2 regions of the Alteromonas sp. Cnat3-28 genome follow, and region 1 is predicted to be linked to the other one. Evidence: predicted binding sites of a transcription regulator. Region 1 holds the regulator's gene; the other holds the start of a gene.
What was found. Region 1 encodes LexA, which represses DNA repair genes until DNA is damaged. Its sites were predicted from a motif close to TACTGTATNNNNATACAGTA; they were not measured.
Positions count from the first base shown of each region.

Region 2: a site for LexA is predicted at 991-1,010, ahead of MHM87_RS15465 (recombinase RecA). Genes of this name have one in related genera too.

Region 1 covers NZ_JAKREY010000002.1:299,335-306,157, reverse strand. The annotation lists gene MHM87_RS03490 (diguanylate cyclase) at 1-1,024, shown strand, start outside; gene MHM87_RS03485 (hypothetical protein) at 1,197-4,757, shown strand; gene lexA (transcriptional repressor LexA) at 4,870-5,496, shown strand; gene coxB (cytochrome c oxidase subunit II) at 6,079-6,823, shown strand, end outside.
Region 2 covers NZ_JAKREY010000016.1:76,558-83,380, forward strand. The annotation lists gene MHM87_RS15455 (DUF885 domain-containing protein) at 1-264, shown strand, start outside; gene MHM87_RS15460 (hypothetical protein) at 267-776, shown strand; gene MHM87_RS15465 (recombinase RecA) at 1,021-1,770, shown strand; gene MHM87_RS15470 (DNA polymerase Y family protein) at 1,770-3,257, shown strand; gene MHM87_RS15475 (error-prone DNA polymerase) at 3,294-6,383, shown strand; gene MHM87_RS15480 (hypothetical protein) at 6,526-6,823, shown strand, end outside.

The DNA of each region.
Region 1 (6,823 bases):
ATTTATCAATAAAACCCGGGCATCATATCTGCAAAACAATGACTTGACGATGGCGTGTCAGTCCGTATTGGCCGAACTCATAGATATCTCAGATAGCCAGTTTGCCTTCGTCGGCCAAATGAAAGGAGACGGTAGCTCATCTAGACTTTTCATTCATGCGATTTCTGAAATTGTTTGGGATAACAGTAGCTTTTCTCAATATGCAGAATACAAAAAACGAAACCTCTACTTTAGTAACTTCGACAACCTTTTTGGAACCTCAATTTTAACGGGAGAAGTTACCATTAGTAATGCGCCAAACAGTCACCCTAATTCCAAAGGTGTTCCGCACGGTCATCCGCGCATTAGCCGATTTTTAGGCCTACCTATAAAAGTGAAAGATAAAGTAGTGGGAATGGTCGGTTTAGCGAATAAGTTTGATACCTACACTGACGAAGATGCTGAGTTTCTACAGCCCTTTTTAGATGCATTGGCTGGCTTGTTCTACGCAGTAGAGCTTGAGGAAGCCCGAGCCGTTGCTGAAGAGAAGCTTAGGCATTTGGCGATGACCGATTCTTTAACGGGCCTTTATAACCGACGCGCGTTCCTTGACGAGTGCATTTCATTTTCTAAACAACATTGTCGTGGATGTGTTGCTATCGTCGATATTGATCACTTCAAAAAAGTAAACGATACCTACGGTCACGATGCTGGAGATCAGGCGCTTATTGCTGTTGCGAGAAAAATAGCTAAACATAATCAAACGCCAAATGTCGTGGCTCGATTAGGAGGAGAAGAGTTTGCAATAGTCATGATAGGTGACAAGAAAGAAGAGATCCATAGGCAGCTAGAAGCACTGCGCATTGCTGTTGAAGAAGGAAGGGTGACCTACAAGACAGACACGATGAATTTATCGATCAGCATAGGCGCAACATTTATCAAAGACACCTTTGAGGCGGATTTCAGCGCCCTCTTATCGCTTGCTGACAAGGCGCTGTACAGAGCCAAGGAGCAGGGCAGAAACCAAGTCGTATGGGATGAATAATAGTAGTACGTGGCTTCGCCTACATTAAATATAAGCGTATACGCCCAAGGCGCTGTTGCTAGATTGATAAAGTTAAGTTATAAAAAACGAATATTTTATTAAACTTAATAATTAGGCATGTTTTGAGCTTTTAACTAAAAAGCCAACATGCCTTTTAAATCAGGGACGATGTATGAAAACTTCGCGCTTGGGTTTTTCTGGCCTTTTTTCTCTTGTAGCTCTAACTGCGTGTGGTGGCGGAGGTGGCTCTGATTCTTCTCCACCTACAAACCCACCACCTCCACCTGAGCCGACAGCACTAGAAATTTTATCAAATCCTTTAGATTACTCAGTGTCACGACTAAACTCGGCGGCAACCACCTATGCTGATGCGAACTACAGTGGAGAAACGAAAGTCTCTACTGTGGATATCAGCGCAGTACAAGAGGTTTACATCACGCTCTTTGGTGACAATACAAGTGGCTCACCCTATGTAGATCAATATGATATCTACACCTTCCTAGATGAGAACGGCAACGTTGAAGGTACGACCGAGTGCTATGAATCAGGATCAGTAACATACTCAGGTAAGCTTGATGAAGACACGGGTAAAGGAACGATTACTGTAGACTATGATCAGTGCATTCAATATTACGACTCCACTCGGTATGACGGACAATTTTCGCTAGTTATTACTGACGCAGGTGAAAACAGCTCCGAAGTAACGTCTTATTTCACTACTTTGTCTATGCTAGACGGTGGCGTGCGCACAACATTAAAAGGCTACTTAAGTGTTGATTTTCGCTACCGCCCACAAACAGGTACGTTTTATGAAGAGACGAGGCAGTATCTTACTGTCACGCACAATGGTGAAACTTACAAGGTCAGTGGCACATCAGCAGAAGGGGTGACAAACAATACCTTCGTGTCTGAACTTAATGGTTCAATCTACATTGCGTCTAAAGGCAAATTGGACTTTGCATATTCTTCTGATCAGGGCGACCTTCCCTATTCGTCATCTGGCTCGCTGGTCGTAAAAGGAGATAAAACGGCTGGAATTGACGTTATTGATGGCGCAGTTCGCTATGGCGAAGATAACAACGGCGATGATATTTACGATGTAGGTGTATACTTTAATAATCTAACAGCGTTTGCCAGCGGAAATCATACTGGCCTTGCGCTTTCAGATATCGATGCGATATCCGTACCTCCTGTAGTGAATCAGCCTTATTACTATGCCTATGAGACTGTCTATACCACAGATGAAGTCACCGTTGAGCCTGGCTACTATCATGATTCAGATACTCCCGACTCAGAGCTGGTGATTTCGTTTCGCTGGTATGTAAATGGTGTAGTCCTTGACGATGTTAATGGTACCACGCTCCCACCTTACAGCGCAGTCTTCGGTGATGAAGTTAAAGTTACCATGGTGGTGTCAGACGGTATTAACGTTGTTGAATCCCAGCCTACTTTCGTTGAGATCGGCAATTCTCCTATGACGCTCACTGCATCGAATATGCCTGAAGTAGTAACTGCGGGCGGATACGTAGAGTTTACCGTATCGATGAGTGACCCAGACAGAGTTGACGATGACGTCGCGGGACAGCTTATTTCAGCGCCTCCCGGTGCTTCGTTAAATGCGGAAGGTCTGATGACCTGGAATGTACCTGCGAATCAACTTTTCAACGCTCAAACTTATATGTTTAGTTTCGCTAGCTTAGACGGAACTGAATCCCAACAAACGCTCGAAATCACTTCTTATGCGGACAAGGCCCCGGCTTATGCTCGTACTACTGTGATGACACCAATTTATAATCATGGCTTTGCTATTGCTTCGACCAATGGTGCAAGTGAACTTATCACGGTAAATGCTCGCAACGTGGGCGCATTTTCGCTAGAAGGCAATACGCTTAAAAATACCTATGTGTATCCGTATAAACTGCCAACTAAAGGCGAAATTAGAAGCGTGCATACCCAAGATGTTGATGGTGACAATAATGATGAAATCTACCTTCTTACTCAACAGGGATTGTCTGTAATAAAAGACCGCGAAAGTAATGCAGAAGCGGTGTTTATTATTGAAGATAGTATTATTTCTGGCTTATTTTACGACATCAATGGTGACGGAGTTGATGAAGTTGCTTATTTATATGGGAGCGAATATTACAATGCGACTTCTATTGCCATTGTAGATGTTCGCACAGGTGAGCAGTTGCAACAGTACGATATTGACGGCGTCAATAACCTTGCTTTTGGTAACGTAGATGATGACGCATCGATAGAAATGGTAACGAACAATGGTTATGTATTTGATATCGAAAGCGGTGCCAACCAATGGCTATACGGTAGCGGGTTCAGCGACGCATTTGTTGTGCTGGGTGATATGAATAACGATGGTGTAGATGAAATCATCGGTGCCGATAGTTGGAATGATATCTCAATCTACTCAGCAGTATCGAAAAGCAGTTTGGCAACGGCGGAACATGGTGACATTTGTGATATCGCCTATAGTAAAGAAAGCCCAGCTACAGAAGGAATAGTGGTTGTCTCCGAGTGTCAGTGGGGACAAGTTAGAGGTTTTGCATTAGAAGCGGGACAAATCTCTGAGCAGTGGGCTCTTAACCACAACACTTACAGTGGCATGTCACTTCTCATTGACGATTTAGACAATGACAATGTGGACGACATTATTTGGACTGGTGAGAATCAAATTTTAGTAGCGCAACAAGATGCCAACGGTGAATATGCCTTGTCAGATATAAAAGGTGCGCCGCGCGCGAGTAGATATCATGCCGCGGGTTGGGCACCTTATGGCGATAATGATGAAAGAGCCGTCTTTGTTAGCGATACAAGTAGTTACGAATCATCTATTCAGATTTTATCGGTAGATAAAGAGGATAACTTTGCGATAAGTGCTGAGGTTGGCGAAGATGTCTATAACTATAGCAAACCGGTCGTTACAGACTACAACAATGACGGTGTGGGTGAGTTACTAATAGGGGCACTGGATTATAGTTCGTCGTTTAATGTCGTGAGACTTACAGATAATGCTATTCAGTGGACACTGAACAATAATCAGAATAGTGAAATTTCGTTTATTGAAGCCATTGACGTAAATAACGATAGTTACGCCGATGCAGTTATTATTGAGAACAATCGACTTAAAGCGTTTGATATCGAGAATCAGGTGCTTATCGACTCAATCATTAACGATTTTTCAATTAATGCGCTTGCTGCCTCTGAAAAAGACGGTGTGCATTATTTTGCTGTTGGGGGCTATAGTTCGCTTAAGCTCTATAAAATGCAGGATGGTGAATTTGTTGGATTGAATGAATTGGAAACCAATTGTGACCAATTGCTCACGGTAAATTTTGATAGTGATAGCGAACTTGAATTTGCGTGTTTAAATAGAAACTACAACACCATCAATGTTTATGACGTGGCGAGCGATGCATTAGAACTCAAAGACGCTATAGCACCGTCATTCTACCCTCAGTATATAGCGGCTGTTCCAACGACGTCGTCTAATCAGTCGATTCTCGCTATCTACCAGCCTAACGAGAATGACTATTCGTACAATTATTATGACAGCATCGCATATCGCGTGGTTGAGGTTGATAATAAAGGCAATGTGGTGTGGCAAAGCCCTGGACTTGGGCTCGATAATGTTGAAGGCATGCGCACACGTCAAAATAGTGATGGGGAGCTGGAGTTACAAATTAGTAACCCGAACATGGCTCTTCTCGTAAAATAAGAGGAAAGCACTTGTCGTAGGCTATTGCAGATCGCAAAAGACGCGGCAAGTGCTTGTTATTTAGTTTTAGGTGTATATACTTACAGGAACTGTATGAACAGACAGGTCTTTTATGCGCCCACTCACAGCTCGACAAACCGAAGTTTTAGAACTTATTAAAACAACCATGTTAGAAACGGGAATGCCGCCTACTCGTGCGGAAATAGCCCGTCAGCTTGGCTTTCGTTCTGCTAATGCAGCAGAGGAACATTTGAAAGCATTGGCGCGTAAAGGCGTGATTGAAATTTTGCCTGGTACGTCTCGTGGCATTAAGCTCAATATCCCTCTTGATAACGACGCACAAGAAGAAGAAGGCCTACCGTTAATTGGGCGTGTTGCAGCCGGTGAGCCGATCTTGGCGCAAGAGCATGTTGAATCGCACTACAAAGTCGATCCTGCACTGTTTCAACCCCATGCCGACTTTTTGCTACGCGTTAACGGTATGAGCATGAAAGACATTGGTATTTTAGACGGTGATCTTCTCGCTGTTCATCGCACCACTGATGTACACAACGGTCAGGTGGTTGTGGCGCGTGTAGATGAAGACGTCACCGTAAAGCGTCTAGAGAAACGCGGGCGTGAAGTATTGCTTCATGCTGAGAATGATGAGTTTGCACCAATAAAAGTTGATTTGGCGACTGAACATTTTGCGATAGAAGGCATTGCGGTGGGTGTGATCAGAAACGCTGACTGGATGTAGTATTTTAGCTTGTTTGTATAAAAGCGGCGCGTTAGCCGCTTTTTTTATGTCTTTTGTTCCTGTTTTTTTCTTCAATCTGCCAACTTAGGTTTTATCCTGCCCAGCAAACCTGTTGGTTTTCTGCGCGCTTATTTTTATCATTACTCACGTTATTCTTTCTATGAATGCTTCAAGTATTTTCCATTTTTTATTTTGAATTTTGTTTGAAATCGACATTGAGTAATCGATTACTTATTGATTTCTTAACTAGTTAGTCGAGCATTTACTTTAACCCCGTGTTCAAAATGCCTGTTTGATTCCAAGGGCATCTCACAGCAATGGCTTTCTCTTTTTGCACGTGAAATCCCCCGCGACCATTTTAGTAAATGATTAAAAATTAACCACTTCGTTAAATTTTTAATAGAAAAGACTAGACGGCACGACATTATTGCGCAATTCTTATACAGAGATTAACAAAATAATAACAATGGCTCTAAATTTGTTTTACAAGTTGAGGTTATGGGTCAATCGTTCGCAAACCATTTGGTAGGGCATCGCGCAAATTAATCAGCGTCTTTGACCACGCCATTACGGAGGTGCTGAGTGAAACAACTAACGACCGTTTTCGCAAAATGGTGTTCTAGTATACCAATTTTGCTTTTTTCCCCTTTGCTTTTTGCGCAAGAAGCAAGCGAAGAAGCCTCTTCGCTTAACTTAAGACGCGGTGCTACCGACATCAGTGGGCAGGTATACGACCTCCATATGTTGATGTTCTTCATTTGTGTAGGTATCGCGGTTGTAGTTTTTGGCGTGATGTTCGCCTCAATGTATCTACATAGAAAGTCCCGTGGCGCCAAGCCAGCTAATTTTCACGAAAACGTGAAGGTTGAAATTGCTTGGACCGTTATTCCTTTCCTTATTCTTATCTTCATGGCGGTACCCGCAGCGAATACTCTAATTGCTATGGAAGACACGTCTGAGCCTGACATGACGGTGTTAGTAACAGGCTCTCAATGGAAATGGCATTACAAGTACATGGATAGCGATGTAGAGTTTTATTCTTTACTCGCCACTCAGCGCGAGCAAATAGAGAACAAATTCCAGAAAACAGATAACTACCTGCTTGAAGTTGACCGCCCTCTGGTTATTCCCACAGGTAAAAAAGTACGTTTTCTTATTACCTCTGATGACGTTATTCATTCTTGGTGGGTTCCTGACTTTGCCGTGAAAAAAGATGCCAACCCCGGCTTTATCAATGAATCTTGGGCCAAGGTTAATGAGCCAGGGATCTACCGTGGGCAATGCGCTGAGTTATGTGGAAAAGACCACGGTTACATGCCCGTTGTGG
Region 2 (6,823 bases), on a different contig from region 1:
GATTATATGATGGAAAACACCGCGCTTTCAGAACACAACGTAAATACTGAAATAGACCGCTATATCTCTTGGCCAGCGCAAGCCTTGTCTTACAAGATTGGTGAAATCAAAATTAAAGGCCTTCGCAAGAAGGCAGAGAAAGCATTAGGCGAGCGTTTTGATGTGCGTAAATTCCACCGCGCCGTGTTAGAAAACGGCTCAGTTCCACTGTTTATCTTGGAGCAAAACATCAATACGTTTATAGAAGAACAAAAGGCACAATAAACATGATCGTTGCATTTGGTGTTATTGTATTACTTATCCTGTTTTTAATTTACTTTGTGCTGCGAGCGCAGAATTTACAGAAAGAGCTGGCGCTATTGCGTCACTCGAATAAACAGACCAACAACAAGGTTACGTATGCTTATCGCAACCTTGTTCTTGTTACAGATGCGTTGGAGAAAAATCTTACTGCGCGTATTGAAAGCGCCTATAAAAGCCGCCTTATCGACCAAACTCAATACAATGCGCTGCACCCGCTTATGCGCAACTTTTCGACTATCGTCATGGCCTGTTGTGAGAAAGGGATGTCATTTGAGGAGTCACTGAATAAGGTGCTGCTTAATGAAGAAGTGACGCTTGAGGAAATTCGTGAGGTGGTGAAAGCACTCCCTAGCAACGTGCGTATGGTGTGGTCAAAAAATACGGCCGACGGCTTCATTGCTTTTTGCCAAACCGTTACAGCAACAGTAAGTGGCACGACTGCAAAGGCTCAAAAAGAACCATCTGAAGAGTAACATTTTACTCTACGTCCCTCGTTAACGCCTATACAGCGCTAACTGTATGGCAGGGTCGTCTGCTTTGCTATGTAGTAAGGCCTGCGACCCTAGCCATGTTCCCACTCTTTTAAAAGTTTAATCTTTTTACCTTTCCAAACTAATCAGTAAGTTAGCGCTTAAAACGACAAGTCAAAAACCTTTTGTCTTGAAAAGGGTTATTGCTGCACTATAATACTGTATAAAAATACAGTATTATAGTGCCATGAATAAATCGTTATCCGTGCTTAATAACCACCCGCATATTTGGCGGGCCAGAGATCAGAGACAAAGTGAAACCAAGTTTTCACTGGGTTTTCCGCGTCTGGATAAAGCACTTAACGGTGGCGTTACATCTACAGGTCTTGTCCGTATCTCTTCGTTAACCGGCATGGGTGAACTTTCACTCTTTAAACAGGTTATATGCCAACACCGTACGCATAAGCTGGTGGTATTTATTAACCCTCCCGGGCTACTACAGTCGCCGTGGTTAGAAAACTTGGGGCTTAAAGCGCAACAAGTGCTGGTAGTAAAACCAAGTTCTGAACAAGAGTCTTTGTGGGCAGCAGAGCAATGTTTAAAAAGTACGGCTTGCCATTGCGTAGTGCTGTGGAGTAATGCTGTAAATCAAAAAGAAGCGCGACGCCTGCAGGTAGCGGCAACGCATAATGATGCGCTGTGCTTGCTGTATACTCCACCGCAACAGCAGGCCTCACAGTTAGGTTACCCAAAGGCCAGCTTAAGTGATTCACAAGCCACTCCTTCGAATCAAAGCGACAGTGCATTACCCATTACGTTGGATATTGCGCTAAAAGGTAAACCCCACGCTTTGGCGGTGAACATACGCAAGCAGCGTCATGGGTGGCCCAAAGATAACATTGTTATTTCCCACCGGTGGACACCCGACAATCAGGCCATTAAATGGGCCATGGCACACAACACGCTTTCCGATCAGGCATTACACTCTGTGAGCTAATGATGCTGTGGGCTTATATTTACTGCTATCAACTAACTTTAGACAGCCATATCAAAGCGGCTAGAAGTAAGCGTGCACATAGCCAGTTGTCGAAGCACGAAACTAACAACCAGTATTCAGCGTTAGCGTCGAATACTCCCGTTGCAGTGTACTGCAGTAAAACAAACAAAATTACGCAGTGTAATGATATTGCGAAAAAAGAAGGCATTGAAATTGGGCATGGGCTAGCTCAAGCGGCGGCGCTATGCCCTTACGTACATATTCTGCCTTTCAGTGAAGAAGCCGAAAAGCATATGCTGACGCAGTTAGCCCATCGGCTTTATCCACTGGCTTCTGACATCGTATTAGACAACCACATTCACTCGAATAGTGTCAGCGGTCTGGCAGTAAGGCTAGATAACCTAACTCATTACTATGGCGGTCATACGCCACTGTGGAAAACATTAACTCAAGCACTGGCAGAAGCAGATATTCGTTATCATTTTGCTAGCGCATGGACAATTGAGGCCGCAAAAGTATTAGCGCTTCATAAATTTAACACCTACTTACATACACCCGATGACATAAAAAAAGCGCTAAGTGCGTGCCCGCTTTCTATTACGGCTCTATCTCCCAAAGTCATTGACTCATTGGCAAGGGTGGGCGTTTCCTGCGTACAACAGCTGTTGGCCATGCCGGTACAAGAACTGGGTCGGCGCTTTGACAATAACACTATTATGTATCTTACTGCGTTAAGGGGAGAAACCTTTCCACGGGTTACGTTATTTAGGCCTTTGGAGCACTTCGATAACTTTATCCTATTGCCTTTTGATATTGAAAATACGCAGCATCTAACCCCTTTTGTCAGCCAGCAGTTTGAGCATTTGTCTCACTATTTACGGGCAAGAAACTTATATACATCCAGCATCAGTGTACATATTCATTTCAGAGAAGCACCTGTAATGGATATTAATATACGTTCGGCACTGCCTCAGTCCTCAGTACAAAGTTGGCTGCCGTTGTTTAGTCTTAAAACTGAGAATCTGGTGTTGCCTGAGCCAGCCACAGCCATTGCACTTACCTGTCAGCAATTTGAAGAAATGGATACGCAGAATGGCGACTTTTTTAGCGACAGATTTAACGATATCGCACAGAAGCAATTAATTGGGCGCTTAAACGCGAAGCTAGGCGATAACAGTACGTTTCAACCTCGCGCTGCCGACAGCCATCAGTTTGAATATATGACGGTGACGGAGTCGAGCGTCGGTAACTGCACCCGTAATTATGCTTATAGCAGTGACATTACGCCCACCTTCACTTTTGATGTACCTAAACCGCTTATTCAGGCTACCCAAATTTGCTTTGGCCCCGTGCGATTACACAGTGAGTGGTGGCATGACAGCCCAACAAAGCGTGATTATTTCATCGCCCAAACTGAGCAATGCGTAAGGCTTTTAGTGTTTAAAGATGAAGAGAGCCGCTGGTGGGTGCAGGGCCTTTTTTGCTAGCGGTATGCGGTTAAAGAAAAGGGTAAAGGCAATATCATGAAATACAGTGAGCTCTTTTGCCAAAGCAATTATAGCTTTCTTTGCGGCGCCTCTTCCCCCGCAGAGCTTGTTACCACGGCTTCTTTCCTTGGTTACGACGCGCTTGCCATTACCGATGAATGCTCAGTGGCGGGAGTAGTACGAGCTTTCGATGAAATTAAGCATCAGGGTCTACCGATTACGCTTATTGTGGGTAGTTACTTTGTATTTGATGACACTTTATCTTTTGTGCTGTTGTGCCCGAACAAAGCGGCCTATAGCGAACTGTGCCGAATTATTACTAACGCGAGGCGTCGCTCTGATAAAGGTGAATACCAACTAGCTGAGTGGGACTTGCGTACCATTCGCCATTGCAAATTCATTTGGTTACCAAGCGGCAAAGAAGCTAAAGACAAGCATTGGGCTGAATGGCTGCAAAAACACCCTAGTATTGATGCCTATATTGGCGCTCAGCGCCTATTAGACGGACGGGATCACCACAGGTTTGCGCATTACAATCATCTGCAGTCTGCCTATCCTTTTCCTGTTATTGCCTGTACAGGTGTACTCATGCATCACGCCGACAGACTGCCGCTTCAACATGTATTGCATGCTACTAACGTGCATACCAGTGTAGACAAAATAGGTCGGGATGCGTTGAGTAATGCAGAGCGTAGTCTGCGAACCGTACAAAAAATTAAGAAGCTTTACCCTGAGAAATGGATTGCCAATACCAATGCCCTTGCCCACGCATTCACATTTTCTTTAGAAGAGCTGCGCTACCACTATCCTGCAGAGCTTGTACCTGAAGGGTATACGCCCACTTCGTATTTGCGGGAACGTGTAGAGGCCGGCATAAAAGTGCGCTTTCCTGAAGGTATAACCCCTGATATCCGCCAAACCATAGAAAAAGAACTTACGCTTATTGCCGAACAAGAGTACGAGTATTTCTTTTTAACCATTTACGACATTGTTCAATTTGCCAAGCGGCAACGCATTTTGTATCAAGGGCGCGGCTCTGCGGCCAACTCGGTAGTGTGCTATTGCTTGGAAATAACCGCAGTAGACCCAAGGCAAATAAGTGTGCTGTTCGAGCGCTTTATTTCCAAAGAGCGTAACGAACCGCCAGATATTGATGTGGATTTTGAGCATCAACGCCGTGAAGAGGTCATCCAATACATTTATCAAAAGTACGGCCGGGAAAGAACCGCTATCGCGGCTACGGTTATTTGCTATCGCTTCAAATCGGCTTTTAAAGATGTGGGCAAGGCGCTGGGCTTTAGCGAATCACAGCTTGATTTTGTGGTAAAGCAGATTAATCGACGGGACAGCGTTATTCCGTGGAAGTCTCAACTGGCAGGGCTTGGGCTAAATCCTGAGGAGCCTAGAGTACAGCAGTTAATTACCCTTACCGAAGCTTTACTCGGCACGCCCCGACACTTGTCGCAACACGTAGGTGGTTTTGTTATTAGCGCAGGGCCGCTCTACGATCTTGTTCCTGTTGAGAACGCCGCGATGGAAGAGCGTACTATTATTCAGTGGGATAAGGACGACATTGAAACCTTGGGTCTCTTAAAGGTCGATGTGCTGGCACTTGGGATGTTAAGCGCTATTCGTCGTGCATTCTCGCTTATCAATAAACAGTACCCTGTTGAAACCAGTATTCCGTTCATTACTAAGCTTGGAGATGACAAACAGGTTTTCGATATGATTTGTCGGGCCGATACGGTAGGCGTTTTTCAAATAGAATCACGGGCTCAGATGTCTATGCTGCCAAGGCTCAAACCTCGTCGCTATTACGATTTGGTCGTACAAATAGCCATTGTACGGCCAGGTCCGATTCAGGGTGATATGGTTCACCCTTATTTGATACGCCGACACGGTAACGAAACCATTAGCTACCCATCTAAAGATGTGGAGAAAGTTCTGTCTCGCACCATGGGCGTGCCTATCTTTCAAGAGCAAGTGATTCAGCTTGCCATGGTTGCAGCTGGCTTCAGTGGCGGAGAAGCCGATCAACTGCGGCGCGCAATGGCGAGCTGGAAAAAAGACGGTAGAATTTTTGAGTTCAGAGACAAGCTTATTAAGGGGATGACGGACAAAGGCTATGACAGTACGTTCGCCCACAACTTATTTGAACAAATAAAAGGCTTTGCAGGTTACGGCTTTCCTGAATCTCACTCAGCGTCTTTTGCCGTATTAGCTTATGTATCTTGCTGGTTGAAGTTTTACTTTCCCGTTGAGTTTTACGTAGCGCTATTAAATAGCTGGCCCATGGGGTTTTATTCCCCGTCCCAGTTAGTTCAAGACGCTAAGCGTCATCACATACGGGTAGAGGCGCCCTGTGTTAACCAGTCTGACGTTGAGCATTCTTTGGTGGTACAAGGCCAAGAAAAACACATTCAGCTTGGCCTTAAGCTTATTAAAGGCTTAAGTGAAGCATCGTCTCAGCTTATCGTGGAAAACCGCTCAGATAAGGGCTATACCAATGTTGAACAATTACAGCAACTATCGCTTAAAAGTAATGAACTAGAGGCACTGGCTAGCGCCGATGCCCTTCGCACTATTTCAGGCAACCGATACGAAACCCGCTGGCGAATTATGGATACTCAAACGCGTTTACCACTGTTTGATACTGACGATTTTTATGCAGATAAAAATGCCACACCACTGGGTGCTGCACCGACCGAGGCAGAAAACTTACTTGAAGACTATGCCTCAACCGGCTTATCAGTAAATAACCACCCTATTTCTTTACTCAAGAAGCAGCATAAGCTTAAAGACATAAGCTGGTCCAATTCACTTAAAGACAAGACCAATAAATCTGTTGTAAAAGTGCTTGGCGCAGTAACAGGTCGTCAAGCACCAGGCACTGCCGCAGGTGTTACCTTTCTGACTTTGGAAGATGATATAGGCAATATGAACGTTGTGGTGTGGCAAGCTACCGCTCGTGCTCAGCAACAAACATTCTTAAAAGCTAAACTGCTACAGGTAAATGGTATTATTGAACACTCCAAAGAGGGAGTTATTCATATCATCGCAGGTAAGCTTATTGATCGGACGCCGTGGCTCGAAAAGCTGTCATTAAGTTCAAGAGATTTTCACTGAATATTTTACACCCGCAAAACGATAAATTATGGTGTATAGATACGCGATTTATTTTTGTATTAAAAAACTTCCTCTCAAGGAAATGCTTCAAAGATAATTTATTTGTATATTGTAAATTGCTGTAGTCATTTTGGAGTTTAGAATGATGCGATGTATTGGGCTTTTCATTGGCTGTTTGTTTAGCCTTAATATTTATGCAGATAAATATGTGATTGGCGCACAAAACTTAGCTTATTTCCCCCATTACGATTTTGCATCATCAACAGATAAAGGGGTTGCCTGGTCAATTTTAGAAGCTTTTTCTGAAGCTTCGGGACACGAGTTTGTGTATTTAAGCTTGCCCATAAGACGGCTTCAACTCGAGTTAGTTAAAGGTAATGTTGACTTTGTATACCCTGATAATAGAGGCTGGTATAACAGCATTACCACTTCAAATGACA